DNA from 4 places in the Bacillus sp. 2175 genome. Region 3 is predicted to be linked to each of the others. Evidence: riboswitches for the same ligand, from Rfam matches in the RefSeq annotation. Region 3 holds a riboswitch; each other region holds the start of a gene.
The links. Region 3 has a riboswitch for thiamine pyrophosphate ahead of thiC (phosphomethylpyrimidine synthase ThiC). Riboswitches for the same ligand answer to the same signal wherever they lie in the genome.
Positions count from the first base shown of each region.

Region 1: it holds a riboswitch for thiamine pyrophosphate, as region 3 does, so the genes downstream of both, thiT (energy-coupled thiamine transporter ThiT) here and thiC (phosphomethylpyrimidine synthase ThiC) in region 3, are expected to answer to the same signal.
Region 2: it holds a riboswitch for thiamine pyrophosphate, as region 3 does, so the genes downstream of both, tenA (thiaminase II) here and thiC (phosphomethylpyrimidine synthase ThiC) in region 3, are expected to answer to the same signal.
Region 4: it holds a riboswitch for thiamine pyrophosphate, as region 3 does, so the genes downstream of both, thiM (hydroxyethylthiazole kinase) here and thiC (phosphomethylpyrimidine synthase ThiC) in region 3, are expected to answer to the same signal.

Region 1 covers NZ_CM173819.1:4,527,899-4,532,325, reverse strand. Annotated here, with positions in the region: gene ACXKY9_RS23540 (sensor histidine kinase) at 1-977, shown strand, start outside; gene thiT (energy-coupled thiamine transporter ThiT) at 1,186-1,854, opposite strand; TPP riboswitch at 1,941-2,042, opposite strand; gene ACXKY9_RS23530 (FeoA family protein) at 2,237-2,464, shown strand; gene feoB (ferrous iron transport protein B) at 2,461-4,427, shown strand, end outside.
Region 2 covers NZ_CM173819.1:2,885,821-2,890,247, reverse strand. Annotated here, with positions in the region: gene ACXKY9_RS15075 (homoserine dehydrogenase) at 1-44, shown strand, start outside; gene pdxR (MocR-like pyridoxine biosynthesis transcription factor PdxR) at 134-1,582, shown strand; gene ACXKY9_RS15065 (D-alanine--D-alanine ligase) at 1,587-2,501, shown strand; TPP riboswitch at 2,574-2,679, shown strand; gene tenA (thiaminase II) at 2,807-3,496, shown strand; gene ACXKY9_RS15055 (DUF3937 family protein) at 3,894-4,157, shown strand.
Region 3 covers NZ_CM173819.1:4,979,784-4,984,210, reverse strand. Annotated here, with positions in the region: gene ACXKY9_RS26075 (RNA-guided endonuclease InsQ/TnpB family protein) at 1-536, shown strand, start outside; gene lldP (L-lactate permease) at 688-2,349, shown strand; TPP riboswitch at 2,421-2,536, shown strand; gene thiC (phosphomethylpyrimidine synthase ThiC) at 2,649-4,409, shown strand.
Region 4 covers NZ_CM173819.1:513,118-517,544, forward strand. Annotated here, with positions in the region: gene ACXKY9_RS02875 (YhgE/Pip domain-containing protein) at 1-514, shown strand, start outside; gene topB (DNA topoisomerase III) at 555-2,744, opposite strand; TPP riboswitch at 2,971-3,083, shown strand; gene thiM (hydroxyethylthiazole kinase) at 3,156-3,965, shown strand; gene thiE (thiamine phosphate synthase) at 3,981-4,427, shown strand, end outside.

The DNA.
Region 1 (4,427 bases), 450 kb from region 3:
TGGCTTCTTTACAGCCCGTAGATGAAGCTGTACAAATGGTGCAAGATTATTACATCTATATCATTGCATTTGTAGTCGTTCTTATTTTGTTAGCTTCGTTCTATTACTCAAAACAAATTGCCAAACCGTTATTAAAAATAAATGATACGACGAAGAAAATAGCACAATTAGATTTTACAGAAAAAATACCGATTACTTCAAAAGATGAAATTGGAGATTTGTCGAAAAATATTAATGTGCTATCAAATAAACTCCATTCACATATTGGACAGTTAGAAGAAGATATTGAAAAGGAAAGAAAGTTAGAAAATACACGGAAAGAATTCATTTCTGGTGTTTCGCATGAATTAAAAACACCGCTAAGTATTATGAAAAGTTGTATTTCCATTTTAAAAGACGGGGTAGCTGAGCATAAAAAAGAGTATTATTTTCAAGCGATGGAGAGAGAAGTAGACAAAATGGATACTTTAATTTTGGATATGCTTGAGCTAGCTAAATTTGAATCTGGTACATATAAAATGAAAAAGTCTGCGTTTTATATTGATACAGTAATTGAAGATATATGTGAACATCTATCTGTGGAAATAGAGAAAAAAGAACTTCATGTTCATAAAAATATACATTCATTTGAAGTGATTGCAAATCAAGGCCGGATTGAACAAGTCATCGTTAACTTCATTACGAATGCCATACGTTATACACCAAATAAAGAAGATATTATTATTTCTGCAATAGATGAGAAGGATCGTATAAAAGTTTGTATTGAAAATAAAGGTACTCACATTGAAGAAGAACAATTAGATAAAATTTGGGATCGTTTTTATCGCGTGGATACAGCTCGTCAGCGTTCACAAGGTGGGACGGGACTGGGGCTTGCTATTTCTAAAAATATTTTAGAATTACACGATGCTGAATATGGAGTGAAAAATACAGAAGACGGTGTATTATTTTACTTTTACTTACCGAAAAAAGCGTAGATAATGCATGCTACGCTTTTTTTAATTTATTTTCATATTATCTTTACCTAATCTTTATTTTTAAGCGATATAATCTGGTTAGAAAATGAGGTTATGTAAGGAGTCGATGAACCGTGCATAGCAATTGGCTAAGTATAATGGTATTTATTTTCTTTTGCGCATTTATTGTATTTTTAATTAATATTACGATATGAAAAAAGAGCGCTCATTAAGCGCCCTTTTTTTGTGTATTCATTTGATAAGCACTGATGCTTTTGAATAAGCGTGGGGAAGTGAGGAATAAAAATATAAGTAAAACTGTACATAAAATAAAAGAACCAAGCATTGTACTTCCATTTACGATTAATGAATATAACACAGCTGATTGACCTTTCGGCGCATATTGTCCCCAGAAAATAATACCGGCAATAAAGTGACAGAAATAGCGAGCAAAGCTACCGACAAATGTAGCAAGGATAATGTAAACAAGGATTTTCTTACCATGGTTTTGTTTTGCTGAAGGTTTTTCATTGCGACTACCTAAACTTGAATGTTCTTCACTATTTTCATTAGACGTTAAAAGTGCTTTTTGAATTGGACGATAGAATAAGCCAGCAAATCCGATAAAAGCAAAGGCAATGAAGTACTCAATGAATGCTTGAACAGGTGTTAAAATATAAGCATCCCCCACGACTATTTGTAATAGTCCCCAAACTAAACCACCTAAGAAAGCTGATTTAAAGCCCCAGCGGTAAGCGATAATAAAAATAGGAATCATAGCGAATGAGATAGAACCGCCTGTTGGAAGTTTAAGTGATAATGGTAAAATATCGATAATCATGGCGAAGGCTGCAAGAATAGCAGATTCGATCATCGCTTGTAAATTAGTGTTACGCATGTTGTCTCCCCCTAAATCCAAGTTGTACAAAAAAGAATAGATATCATAGGAGGATACGAAATACGTAAATAAAAATGAGGTATGTATTTCGGACGTTTGCACAATCCCTGCGTTAGCATTAACTAACAGGTTCGAAGGGTCGGAACGAAGTGTTCCCTCTCAGCGGCATGGCTCCCCCAGTGATAACGAGATTCTTTATTTGCTATTGTTTATTGTAAGCGAAATGGATGAGAATGGCAAACGAATACAGTATGACAATAATTGAAATAGAATTGTAGCGAAATGTTAATAAATATGAAGCAAAAGGGTATAGTACAAGAGAAATTGGGTGTGGTATAATTTTTTTGAAAATAATTATCATTCTCTTCTGAGGGGGAAGGTTATGAGTTTAGTAGATATTAAAATTGGAGAGAAAGTGTTAGTAAAAAGTATTCAGTCTTTAGATCAGCTATTAAAGCGTAGACTAGCTGCTTTCGGTCTTGCTGAAGGAAGCGAACTTCGCCTGAAACAGAAAGCGATGTTTAAAGGTCCTTGTACATTGGAGTGTCGTGGACAGTTAATTAGTATTCGTCATTGTGACGCGAAAATGATAAAGGTGGAATTAGCGTGAATAAGGTAGCTTTGCTAGGGAATCCGAATACAGGGAAGACATCATTATTTAATGCACTTACTGGTTCTTATGAGTATGTAGGAAACTGGAGCGGTGTAACAGTAGAAAAGAAGGTTGGTAAATTAAAAGATAGACAAGGAACATTAATTGATTTACCAGGTGTTTATGATTTAAATCCAGTTTCACGTGATGAAGGTGTTGTAACAAACTTTCTATTAACAGAAGAATTTAATCATATGTTAAATATCGTAGATTCCTCGCAGTTTGAAAGAAATATGCATTTAACGTTGCAGTTACTTGAATTTGGTAAGCCAGTCTCAATTGGTTTAAACATGGTTGATGTGGCGAAGCAAAGAGGAATTGTCATTGATGTAAAACGATTATCAGAACTATTAGGTGTAACAGTCGTTCCTGTTGTTGCAAGGAGTGGAAAAGGCTGTGAAGAACTGCTTACGACTCTTAAAGAAAATGACAAAAAAGAGAAAAAGCCATTCCTTATTTCATATGGTGTACAAATGGATGAAGGAATTGGAGAAGTAATTGCTCTTTTAGAGACAGTGAATTACGAGCATCCGAGATGGTTAGCACTTCAATTTTTAAGCAATAACGAAGTAGTAGAAAAAGAAATGAAAGCATTACCAATTTATAAGGAACTCATAGCCATTCGATCTCGCTTAGAAGGAAAACTTGATTGTACGTTAGAAGAGCACATTTACAAAACTCGTGAAGCGTATATTGAAAAGTTAAAAACAAATGTTATGAAGCATGAGAAAGAAGGAAAAATTCCTTTTTCAGAAAAAATTGATAGATTAATTACACATAAAATTTTAGGACTTCCAATCTTTTTAGCAGTTATGTTTTTTATTTTTCAGGTTACGTTTACGTGGATTGGTACACCTTTATCTGATATGTTAGATGAGTTTTTTGGTGGCCAGCTTACGGATTGGGTGACGGCTGGACTTACAAGTATTGGAGCTTCTCATTTTATTCAAGCACTCGTTACAGAAGGTATTATTGCCGGTGTTGGTGCTGTATTAGTATTCGTACCACAAATCTTTGCACTATTCTTTTTCATTTCATTATTAGAAGACTCAGGGTATATGGCGCGAATTGCAGTTGTTATGGATAGAATTATGGAGTTTTTCGGCTTAAACGGAAAAGCTTTTATTCCGATGATTATCGGTTTTGGATGTAACGTTCCAGGTATTATGGCTGCGAGAACGATTGAACAGGAGAAAGAACGTTTACTTACCATTTTAGTAACACCATTTATGTCTTGTTCAGCACGATTACCTGTATATGCATTATTTGCGGGCGTATTCTTCCCGCATAGTCAGGCGACTGTTGTATTTTCTTTATATGTTGCAGGGATTGTTCTTGCGTTATTAGTTACAAAAATTATGTCTCTTACGATTTTGAAAGCGGAAAAGTCTATTTTCGTAATTGAATTACCGCCTTACCGTGTGCCACAAGCGAAAACATTATGGCTGAGCACGTGGGAGAAAGGAAAAGGATTTGTTCGTAAAGCTGGTACATTCATCTTTGGTGGTTCGGTTGTCATTTGGTTATTAAACTATGCAGGTCCATCAGGATTTGGTGTTGATATGGGAGACAGTTACTTAGCGATGATTGGTGGATTTATCGCACCGCTATTCGCACCGCTCGGCTTTGGAACGTGGCAAGCTGCAGCATCCCTTTTAACAGGATTTTTAGCGAAGGAAGTTGTCGTTTCTACAATGGCAATTATTTATGCAGTTAAAGAAGATGTGCTTGGAAATGTAATGGGAGTACATTATACAGCATTATCAGCTTATGCATTTATGTTCTTTATTTTATTATATGTTCCGTGTTTAGCGACGGTAGCTGTTATTAAACGTGAAACAGGATCAGCGAAATGGACGATTTTCTCAGTCGTTTATCCACTCGTAGTTGCTTATGTATTAACGCTCATTATATATCAAGT
Region 2 (4,427 bases), 2.1 Mb from region 3:
CAGCTTTAAAAGATGTGATTAACTTATATCGAAAAGATTTGTAAGACCGTACCGCCCTTTATAAAAAATACATATGTCGTGGACCTTTTGAGAATGAAATAAATATGAAAAAATGATTGCAGGGGGTAAGGAATTGTTTAAGGATTTTAAAGTTGTTAAAGATCGTCCCGTTTATATTCAATTGAAAGATTATTTGAAGAAGATGATTATGAAAGGGCATTTGCTCGGGGATCAAAAAATCCCATCAACAAGGGAACTAAGTGAATTACTAAGTGTGAGTAGAAACACTGTACTCGCTGCTTATGCAGATTTAGAACAAGAAGGACTCATTTATGCAGTTAAAGGAAAAGGGAACTTTGTTGCGAAGGTGGATATATCTAACACTTCGTCTGTTGAAATAGATTGGAAAAATAAACTTAATACAGTGACCGCATTAGCGGATGAATTAGATTTAATGAAACATGGTGTTCGTTGGGAAAAGGGAATGATTGTCTTTAATAGTATAGCCCCGGATGAGAAGCTATTTGATGTTGAAAATTTCAAAAGAGCTTTTCTTACTCGTATGTCCATTGAAGGAGACATCGTATTGAACTACGGATATGCAAAGGGATATAGACCGTTAATGAATTATTTACTTCATTACATGGAAATGAAAGGTGTAGACATTTCGAATAAAGATATTCTAATTACAAATGGATTTACAGAAGGATTGGATATTGTACTCTCTTCTTTATCAAAAAAATCTGGTCGTGTCATTTGTGAGAATCCAACTCACCACGCTGCACTAAAGCTGTTCCGTTTACATGGACTTGAAGTTCATGGGATTGATATGAATGAGGATGGTATTGATACGAATAAAGTTGAAAAAAGCTTGCGTGAAAAAGATTTTGATTTTGCTTATTTAATTCCTTCTTATCATAATCCAACCGGTATTGTTACGAGTTCAGAGAAAAGAACGGAATTGATGAGGTTATTCTCAAAATACAACGTTCCTATTATAGAGGACGGATTTAATGAAGAATTACGTTATTCAGGTTCACATTTAGCTCCATTATTAACTTTTGCGGGAGCTGGCAATAATGTCATTTATATTAGTAGCTTTTCAAAGGTACTTTTCCCTGGTTTACGTGTAGGCTGGATTATTGCAGATAAAGAGCTGATTCATTATTTAGAAAGCGTAAAAAGAGCAAGAACGATTCACACATCTACGCTAGATCAAGCTGTTCTGTTTCAATATTTACATGAGGGATATTTTGAGAAATATTTAAAAAAGGCAAGATCTGTTTATAAGAAAAAATATGAGTTAGCTGTCGGGGCATGTAACCAGTACATTCATTTCAAAAGAATGACTGGAGATGGTGGACTTCATTTATTTATAGAACTAGAAGAGCATATGAATGCCCGCACACTTTTACAAAAGTGTTATGAGAAAGGCGTTACGTTTTCACCTGGAGATGTTTTTTACTCTGATGGAGAAGGAGCGAACACTTTCCGATTAGGGTTTTCGCGCTTGAAAGAAGAAGAAATAGTTCGGGGAATTAAAATAATTGGTGATACATTAAAAAATGAAATTTGGAGTTGAGAAAATGAAAATCGGTGTTATTATGGGCGGGGTATCGTCTGAAAAACAAGTTTCAATTATGACGGGGAATGAAATGATTGCTCATTTAGATAAAAATAAGTATGAAATAGTTCCAATTACATTAAATGAAAAAGTGGATTTAATTGAAAAAGCGAAAGACATTGACTTTGCGTTGCTCGCGTTACACGGAAAATACGGAGAAGATGGGACAGTTCAAGGAACACTGGAGAGTTTAGGGATTCCTTATAGCGGAAGTAATATGTTATCTAGCAGTATATGTATGGATAAAAATATTTCGAAAAAGATTTTACGTTATGAAGGTGTAGAAACACCAGATTGGATTGAACTTACAAAAATGGAGGATCTAAATCTTGATGAGTTAGATAAGTTAGGATTTCCATTAGTAGTAAAACCAAACTCTGGCGGATCGAGTGTCGGAGTGAAAATCGTTTATAATAAAAATGAATTGATCTCAATGCTAGAAACTGTATTCGAATGGGATTCTGAAGTAGTAATTGAGAAGTATATAAAAGGTGATGAAATTACATGTTCAATTCTGGATGGAAAACAGTTACCTATAGTTTCAATTCGACATGCAGCCGAGTTCTTTGACTACAATGCAAAATATGATGATACTAGTACAGTTGAGGAAGTCATCGAACTTCCAGTAGAAATTAATGAACGTGTAAATAAAGCGTCACTTGCTTGTTATAAAGCATTAAAATGTAGTGTTTATGCAAGAGTTGATATGATGGTGAAGGACGGAATTCCATATGTAATGGAAATTAATACATTACCAGGGATGACACAATCAAGTTTATTGCCAAAAAGTGCAGAAGCGGCGGGAATTAGTTATAGCGAACTATTAGATATGATTATTGAAACATCATTAAAAGTTAGAAAAGAAGAAGGGTTTTAAGGGAATTATATAACTAATTTTTTGACAGTTTCACGAAGTATGCTATGATGAATACATTATAAAAACAAAATATTTATCCACTAGGGGGGCCTTTTATAGGCTGAGATCAAATGTGATTTTGAGACTCTTAGTACCTGATCTGGTTAATGCCAGCGTAGGGAAGTGGGAAAGACGTTGCTATTTAATGAGTAAATAAATACTGTCGATTTCACTTTCTTTACGCCTGTAAAGAAAGTTTTTTTATTTTACAGCTTTAATAATTGTGGATAAATACTTATATTTTATACATTATTGGAGGGATTTAAATGACTTTTTCACAATCGTTACGTAAAGAAGTAGATTCAATTTGGGAAGCGAGTTTTAACCATCCTTTTGTAAAAAAACTTGGTGAAGGAACGTTAGATTTAGCTAGTTTTCGTTATTATGTGCTTCAAGATTCATATTATTTGAGCCATTTTGCTAGAGTACAAACTTTAGGAGCTGCGAAAGCTCTTGAATTAGAGACGACAGCTCGTATGGCACATCATGCTCAAAATACATATGAGGCAGAGTTATCTTTACATGAGAATTTTGCGAAGAAATTAGGGATAACAAAAGAAGAAAAAGATAATTTTATTCCTGCGCCAACTGCATATGCGTATACTTCACATATGTATCGTGCTGGGTATGAAGGGCATTTAGGAGATATCATTGCAGCAATTTTACCTTGCTATTGGTTGTATTATGAAATTGGCGAACGCTTAAAAGAGTGCCAGCCGGAAGAGCCAATTTATAACGAATGGATTTCTGCTTATGGATCTGATTGGTTCCGTACGCTAGTTGAAGAACAAATTACACGTTTAGATACTATCGCTGAAAAAGTAACAGAGGCAGATCGCAAACGTATGAAACAGCATTTTATTATTAGCAGTCAATATGAATATTCATTTTGGGAAATGGCTTATACATTAGAAAAGTGGCCAGTGGATACAGACGTAAAAGACGTAATTGGATAAAGAATAGAAGTAATGTTATAGCTAGGTATGGATCATACCTAGCTATATATTTTTTCTTGTCAAATTTGCGTAAAGTCATTAGTGCTACGGAAATGGCGAAATAGAATATCGATAATTTAGCTCATTTACTTGTCTACGCATTAACTGGATAAACTTCTGTCACATTTATTTTACAATCAAAGAACGTAAATGTTGGTGGTATGAAGTTAAATAAGAAAAGAAACCCGAGCTGTTAGCTGTAACGGAGTTGTTTTTTCTTTGCAGGAATTTCTAAATTATCATGGAGTGTTGTTAATACGATATGCAAATATGCATATCGTATTTTTTTGAGTTCTTTATGTGTTAAAATTAGATATAGAGATATGGAAATATAAAGAAGCAAAAGCAGGAATAACCAATGAATTTTGAGAGGTGTTATATGTTTACAAATAAGAAATTAATTCGATTTGGTTTATCGTTGTTTGTATTTTTAGGGATAATTAATTTTACAATCAGCTATTTCCAAACATATCTTGAAACAGCAGCAGATATTAAATGGGTAATTCCAGAAATTTGGAAAACTATTTTGCTAGATGTTCCTCAAGGGATACTTGTTCTTTTAGGCGCAATTGCTTTATATGATTTCACAAAAGAGGCATCAAAAAAAGACGCATCAATCTAAATGTGTCTTTTTTCAATTAGCAATTTCATATAGAGATTTGCTGGAGAAATAGAATGAAAAGCCCTAATTAGGGCTTTTTTTTGTTGGAATTTCTTAACCGTCATAGAAACCGGTCACTTGGAGGTGTTATAGCGAAAGCCATTTACAGTACAGAAAAATCTAAGCAGCAGACGGAAATATATAGGATATGGCATCATAATTGTTGAGAAATTAATTGAACTTAGTAAGTATGAAGATATGACGCTAGAATTCATATTTTTTAATTTTTAT
Region 3 (4,427 bases):
ATATAAACAAAGATGCTAAGGTTAAAAAACTTTTGAAAAGGAAAAAGTCAGCGCAAAGAGATATGTCTAGGAGATTTAAAAAAGGTGTGAAAATTCAGTCTGCCGGATATGAAAAAGCGAAAGCTGAGCACCTGCGGTTATCTAGGAAAATTATGAATATCCGAAATAACCATATCCATCAAGCAACAGCTAAATTGGTGAAAACCAAACCAATGAGGATTGTTGTGGAAGACTTATCTATTTCAAACCTGTTAAAAAACAAAAAACTATCGAAGGCACTTTCCTTTCAAAAATTAAACTTCTTCTTTCAATGTTTGTCATACAAGTGCGAGAAGTACGGCATTGCGTATGAAAAAGCTGATAAATGGTTCGCCTCAAGCAAGATTTGTTCATGTTGCGGAGTAAAATACGACCATTCAGTTCAACCAGAAGGACAATGGAGTATAAAAATACGTGAGTGGTGTTGTGTTTCATGCAATAGCCATCACGATAGAGATTTGAATGCTGCGATAAATTTATCAAGATGGGTAAAATAAATGCTTGATAATAGGAGGTAACGATACTGCCTCGTGTGGAGTGTTATACCCCTCGTCCCTTTGGGGTTGCGAGAACACGATGAAGCACTAACTCGTGTAAATTTGATTGAATTGTATAGATTTAGTTAAGTTTATCGTATCGGAGAGAACAATGAACACATGGACACAAGTTTATGATCCATTCGGAAACATTTGGATTTCGGCAGCGGTCGCACTTATTCCGATTATCTTTTTTTTCTTAGCTTTAGCAGTTTTCCGCATGAAAGGGTATGTGGCAGGATTTATTACAGTTGTACTTACAGTTTTAGTAGCGTTATTCGCTTATAAAATGCCGTTCACGATGGCAATGGCAGCGACCGGATATGGTTTCTTGTACGGATTATGGCCAATTGCTTGGATTATCATTATGTCGGTATTTTTATATAAAATTTCTGTAAAAACAGGTCAATTCGATGTGATTCGTGCATCGGTATTATCGATTACGAATGATCATCGTCTACTCGTTATTTTAATTGGATTTTCATTTGGAGCATTTTTAGAAGGAGCGGCAGGATTTGGGGCACCAGTAGCGATTACAGCAGCACTTCTTGCGGGTCTTGGGTTAAATCCTTTATACGCAGCAGGTCTTTGTTTAATTGCAAATACTGCACCAGTGGCGTTCGGAGCGATGGGAATTCCGATTACAGTTGCTGGACAAGTAACAGGTATTGATCCACATAAAATTGGACAAATGGCTGGGCATCAATTACCGTTCCTATCATTATTTGTTCCATTCTTTATCGTATTTTTAATGGATGGATTTAAAGGGATACGACAAACGTGGCCTGCGTTACTTGTAGCGGGTAGTTCATTTGCGATTACGCAGTTCATTACAGCGACATTTTTAGGGCCAGAACTTCCGGATATTACATCAGCACTTGTAAGTTTAATTAGTTTAGCGCTGTTCTTAAAAGTTTGGCAGCCGAAAGAAATTTATCAATCCGGGCGAGCAAATAGTGAAGTAGCAGTAACAACGACAGCGGCATCGATGCCGAAATTAACGTTTGGAAAAGTAGTGAAAGCATGGTCTCCATTTATCGTATTAACGGTTATGGTAGTCATTTGGAGCCAAAGTTTCTTTAAGGCACTATTTGCTTCAGGAGGGGCTTTAGAAAGTCTTGTATTTAAGTTTGAAATTCCAGGTCTGCATAATTTAGTAATGAAAGCAGAGCCAATTGTAAATAAACCAATGCCTTACGAGGCAATTTTGAAGTTTGATGTATTATCGGCAACTGGAACAGCGATTTTAATTGCTTGTATCATTTCCATGTTTATTTTGAAAATGAATGTAAAAGATGCAGTAGTGACATTTAAAGAAACGTTAAGCGAATTAAAAATGCCAATTCTATCTATCGGATTCGTACTAGGGTTTGCATTTATCGCAAACTATTCTGGTCTATCTTCCACGTTAGCGTTAGCATTAGCCGGAACTGGTGGACTATTCCCGTTCTTCTCACCATTCTTAGGCTGGATTGGCGTATTCCTAACAGGGTCTGATACGTCTGCGAATGCACTGTTCTCAAATTTACAAGCCATTACAGCGCAGCAAGTCGGCGTATCTGAAGTGCTTCTCGTTGCAGCAAATACAACAGGCGGTGTAACAGGGAAAATGATTTCCCCGCAGTCGATTGCGATCGCTTGTGCGGCGGTTGGTCTTGCTGGAAAAGAATCGGATTTGTTCCGTTTTACAGTGAAGCATAGCTTATTCTTCGTAATTATTGTTGGTATTATGACGTATGTGCAGGCGTATTATTTAACGTGGATGATTCCGTAAAGAGCAAAAGAAATAAACTTTTCATTTTTCAGATTATCGTGTATGATGGGAAAGTATTGAAAATTAAATCAGTGATAAACTAGGGGTGCCTAACGTATGCGTAGGCTGAGAGAGAAGCGCGTGAACTTCTTAACCCTTTGGACCTGATCTGGCTCGTACCAGCGTAGGGAAGTTAACGGCTTTACATAATGATGTCTTTATGAGCCAGGTCCTTATTTTTTTATGGACCTGGCTCTTTTTATTTTGGCATGCGCTGGCCATATCTTGTCCTTGTCACGAACAGGGGGGCAACAAAATTTATGAAACAATCTGTTTCAGCTGAGCAAATTGAATTGAAGTCGAGTTTACCAGGGAGTAAGAAAGTATATGTGGATGGACCACGAGAAGGTATGAAAGTGCCGATGCGTGAGATTGAACAAAGCGAAACGAATGGCGTTCCAAATCCACCAATCCGTGTGTATGATACGAGCGGTCCTTATACAGATCCTGCGTATAAGGTCGAGTTGGAAAAAGGAATTCCAACGCCGCGCCACTCTTGGATTATGGGGCGTGGTGATGTAGAAGCATACGAAGGGCGTGAAGTGAAACCAGAGGATGACGGTGTGAGAGTAGCTTCGAAACATACACCTGTTTTCCCGCAAATGGATCGCCAGCCACTTAGAGCAAAGCAAGGTGCAAATGTTACGCAAATGCACTATGCACGTAATGGCATTATTACGTCTGAGATGGAATACGTTGCGATTCGTGAAGGGGTAGAGCCGGAGTTTGTTCGTAAGGAAATCGCAGAAGGCCGCGCTATTTTACCAGCGAATATTAATCATCCAGAAGCTGAACCGATGATCATCGGGCGTAATTTTCATGTGAAGGTAAACGCGAATATCGGAAACTCAGCTGTATCTTCTTCGATTGCAGAAGAAGTAGAGAAGATGACATGGGCAACGCGCTGGGGTGCGGATACGATTATGGATTTATCTACAGGTAAAAATATTCATACGACGCGTGAGTGGATTATTCGTAACGCGCCTGTACCAGTTGGAACTGTACCGATCTATCAAGCGCTGGAAAAAGTAAACGGAATTGCAGAAGATTTAACGTGGGAAGTATATCGTGATACGTTAATTGAGCAGGCGGAGCAAGGCGTAGATTACTTTACAATTCACGCTGGTGTATTACTTCGTTACATTCCAATTACTGCAAAGCGTACGACAGGTATCGTTTCGCGCGGTGGTTCGATTATGGCACAGTGGTGTTTATTCCATCATAAAGAAAACTTCCTATACACTCATTTTGAAGAGATTTGTGAAATTATGAAGCAGTATGATGTTTCGTTCTCTCTTGGAGATGGATTACGCCCAGGTTCAATTGCAGATGCAAATGACGAAGCACAGTTTTCTGAGCTTGAAACACTTGGTGAATTAACCAAAATTGCTTGGAAACATGATGTGCAAGTTATGATTGAAGGACCTGGACACGTACCGATGCACTTAATTAAAGAGAATATGGAGAAAGAGCTTGATATTTGTCAGGGCGCGCCGTTTTACACACTTGGGCCGCTAACGACAGATATTGCACCAGGTTATGACCATATTACATCTGCAATTGGAGCTGCTATGATTGGCTGGTTTGGAACAGCGATGCTTTGTTATGTAACGCCGAAAGAACATTTAGGTTTGCCAAACAAAGATGATGTACGCACGGGTGTTATTACGTACAAAATTGCAGCGCATGCGGCTGATCTTGCGAAAGGACATAAAACGGCTCATCAGCGTGATGATGCACTTTCAAAAGCACGCTTCGAATTCCGTTGGCGCGATCAATTTAATTTATCTTTAGATCCTGAACGTGCGATGGAATATCATGATGAAACGTTGCCTGCAGAAGGGGCAAAGACAGCTCACTTCTGTTCAATGTGTGGACCGAAGTTTTGTAGTATGAGAATTTCACATGATATTCGTGAATATGCAAAAGAAAATGATTTAGAAACGAAAGAAGCAATTGAAAAAGGAATGAAAGAGAAAGCAGAAGAATTTAAAGAAGCTGGTAGTCATTTATATCAATAACATGTTACACCTCTTTAC
Region 4 (4,427 bases), 800 kb from region 3:
CGCGAATTATAAGAGCCATGAAATTTACTTCGGACGTTTATTAACATTCTTAACGATAGGTCTTTCACAAGCGTTTATCGTATCGATGGGAGATATATTCTTACTCGGTACGTACGTAGTCGATAAGTTCTGGTTTGTGTTATTTAGTTTATTTATTGGTGGAGTCTTCGTTTGTATCGTATACTCACTCGTTTCTATTTTCGGAAACGTTGGGAAATCGATGGCGATTATTTTACTTGTACTACAAGTAGCAGGATCGGGCGGAACATTCCCAATCCAAATGACACCAGCGTTCTTCCAAGCGATTTATCCGTTCTTACCATTCACATACGCAATTAGCGCAATTCGTGAAACAGTTGGTGGAATGCTTTGGGATATCGTAACGCGAGATTTACTTGTGTTAAGTGCTTTCGTAGTAGTTATGATTGTTGCTGCGTTATTACTGAAAACACCAATTAACAAATCAAGTGAAAAATTTGTTGAGAATGCAAAAGGAAGTAAAATCATTCACTAAAATAAAAGGTTCCTACCGATAGAGGTAGGAACCTTTTTGTTTAATCAAATTTTAATTTTTTTAATGCTTCCGCGAATGGGTTATTTAATGGTTCTTCTTCTTTTTTCTGTTGTTTCATATATTTTTGAACGTCGCGTTTATCGGCTTTGTTTCCAGATTCTTTTTTACGTCGCTCTTGGAATGTTGATAATTTCTCGCGATAGCCACATTTACATGCGAAAATTTGGCCTGCACCCTCACCACGTAATTCTAGTTTCTTTTTACATTGCGGACAGCGAGCATTTGTTGTACGAGATACATTTTTACGATGACCACATTCACGGTCTTGGCATACGAGCATTTTCCCCTTTTTTCCATTTACTTCTAGCATTGGTTTACCGCAATCTGGACAAGACTTCGTTGAAATGTTGTCATGTTTATATTTCTTATCACTCGATTTAATTTCAGCAACAATTTCTTTCGTATAGTTCTTCATTTCCGAAATGAATACTTCTTTCTTTAATTTTCCTTTTGCAATTGCTTCAAGTTTTTGTTCCCACTCACCAGTTAGTGTAGGTGATTTTAATTCTTCTGGTACTAAATCAAGTAATTGACGACCTTTTGATGTAATGTGAATATCTTTACCACGTTTTTCAATTAAGAAAGAATTGAAAAGTTTGTCGATAATATCTGCACGTGTCGCTACAGTACCTAATCCACCAGTCGATTTTAACGTATCAGCAAGTTGTTTATTTTGCGTATCCATATATTTTGTAGGATTCTCCATTGCTGAAAGTAAAGTTGCTTCATTAAAGCGTGCAGGTGCTTTCGTTTGACCTGATGTTTGCATAAGTAACTTTACAGTTAATGTATCGCCCTTTTCAATGTGAGGTAGAATCTGCTCTTTTACGTCATCAGTTACATCATCGTCTTCAAATCGATTTTCGTATACTTCCTTCCAACCAGCATGTAAAATCGTTTTTCCGCGTGCAATGAATGTTTCATTGCCGACCTTTGTGCGTAACGTTAGTTGTTCGTATTCGAATGCTGGGAATAAAACAGCTAAGAAACGTTTTACAACTAAATCATAAATTTTGCGTTCTTTATCTGTGAATGCTGCGAAGTTAACGTATCCTTCTGTTGGAATAATCGCATGATGATCGCTTACTTTACTATCATCAACAAATGATTTGTTAGGTTTGATAGGCTTTTGTAATACTTTATGTGCGAAGGGACGGTATTCTCCAACACCACATGCTTTTAGACGTTCTGGAAGTGTTCCAACGATATCAGATGAAATGTAGCGTGAATCTGTACGAGGGTACGTTAGTACTTTATGCTGTTCATACAATTTTTGCATAATATTTAATGTTTCTTTAGCAGAGTAACCGAACTTTTTATTTGCATCACGTTGCAATTCAGTTAAATCGTAAAGACCAGGAGAGAATGACTTCTTCTGTTTCTTATCAATTTCCACAACAGTAGCATTTTGTTTATCTAAACTTTTTACAATACCATCGATTTTTTCTTTATTAAAACTACGGCTATTGCCATTTGCATCTTGCCAAGTAAGTTTGAGCTTCTCCATTGTTTGAGCTTCGATGCCGTAGTAAGTTTGAGCTTTGAAGTTCTTTATTTCATCCTCACGACTAGCAATCATAGCAACAGTAGGGGTTTGTACACGGCCGCAATTTAACTGGGCATTAAAGCGAGTCGTTAAAGCACGAGTTGCATTAAGACCGATATACCAGTCAGCTTCTGAACGTGCAACTGCTGAAGCGTATAAATTGTCATAGGCTTTACCTGGTTTTAAATTTGCAAAACCATCTTTAATTGCTTTATCGGTTACAGAAGAAATCCATAAACGTTTGATTGGTTTATTTAGCTTAACTTTATCGATAATCCAGCGTGCGACTAATTCCCCTTCACGTCCAGCGTCTGTTGCTACAATAATTTCATTTACATCTTTTCTAAGTAGCTGACTTTTTACAGCATTAAATTGTTTACCAGTTTGTTTAATAACCGTTAATTTCAAACGCTCAGGTAGCATCGGTAAATCTTCTAAATTCCACTTTTTATATTTCACATCATAACTTTCTGGATCTGCTAATGTAACGAGATGACCTAAAGCCCAAGTTACAATATATTTACTACCCTCAAGATAGCCGTTTCCTTTTTTATCACACTTCAGTACACGAGCAATATCTCGTGCAACGGAAGGTTTTTCAGCGATTACAACGCTTTTTGACATATTAAAAACATCCTTTCAAATTTCCATAAGTTAAATATAGCATACATCTTCTTGAGATTCAGTTTCGCTCCATATTTGATCGGTTTTTAGTGGGATGAACAAAACACTCACTGATTAAAGTTTCACTTGATTATGTTTATTGTTATATAGGTTGCTTCTATATTAAATAGAAAAGTAAAGAACTTGTTATTTTACTAGAATAAGAGTAGACTTTGAAGTAGATGAATAATAAGCACATGGGAGTTTGTGGATACAAACTGAGAGTATGACTACTAGTCCGTCATTGACCATTTGAACCTGTTGGATAATGCCAGCGTAGGGAGAGTGTAAAAGCACATGTTCAGGCACTTTGCGTACGCGCAAAGTGTCTTTTTGTGTATCTCCCATCATTATAGTTAGGAGATGAAAAGGATGAATATGAAAGAAATTAGTAAAGTAGTGGATTTGGTGAGAGAATCTAATCCGCTCGTTCATAATATTACAAATGTTGTTGTAACAAATTTTACTGCTAACGGTTTGTTGGCACTTGGGGCATCGCCTGTAATGGCGTATGCAAAAGAAGAAGTAGCAGAAATGGCTAGCATTGCTGGAGCGTTAGTATTAAATATGGGGACACTTCGTCCTGAAGAAGTAGAAGCGATGTTACTTGCGGGTAAATCAGCAAATGCGAACAATGTGCCAGTACTATTTGATCCAGTTGGTGCAGGAGCAACTTCATATCGAACAGAAGTTGCGAGACATATTCCGGCTGAAATCGATTTAGCAATTATCCGCGGAAATGCAGCTGAAATAGCAAATGTTATTAATGAGAAATGGGAAATTAAAGGGGTAGACGCTGGTACTGGAAATGGCAATATTGTAAGTATTGCAAGGCAGGCAGCAGATGAACTAAATACAGTTGCGGTCATTACTGGAAAAGAAGATGTTGTTACAGATGGAGAGAGAACTATTGTTATTCGAAATGGTCACCCTATTTTAACGAAAGTTACGGGAACAGGTTGTTTACTAACTTCTGTAATAGGAGCATTTGTAGCAGTGGAAAAAGATTATGTTAAAGCAGCAGTAGCCGCATTAACGTTTTATGGTGTAGCTTCGGAACTGGCAGCTGCTAAGGCGGTAGAAAAAGGGCCTGGTAGTTTCCAAATTGAATTTTTAAATCAATTAGCGAATACAACTTCAGGTGATATTGAGAAGTATGGGAAGATTGTGGAGTTAGAGTAAGAGGGAGTGAAAGAAATGGCACGCATTGAAATAGATAAAATGTCTAAGCTATTGCAAGTGTATTTTATTATGGGAAGTAATAACTGCACGAGGGATCCTTTAGCTGTATTGAAAGAAGCGTTAGATGGTGGAGTGACACTTTTTCAGTTTCGCGAGAAGGGGGAAGGTTCTTTAATCGGAGAAGATAGAGTGCGCTTTGCAAAAGAATTGCAGACGCTTTGTAAGGAATATAGTGTTCCTTTCATTGTAAATGATGATGTAGAATTAGCCATTGAATTAGATGCAGATGGTGTTCATGTTGGACAAGATGATGAAGGAATTACATCTGTTCGTGAAAAAATGGGAGATAAAATTATCGGCGTATCTGCTCATACAATTGAAGAAGCACGTTTTGCAATCGAAAATGGAGCGGATTATTTAGGTGTTGGTCCTATTTTCCCAACGAGTACGAAAAAAGATACG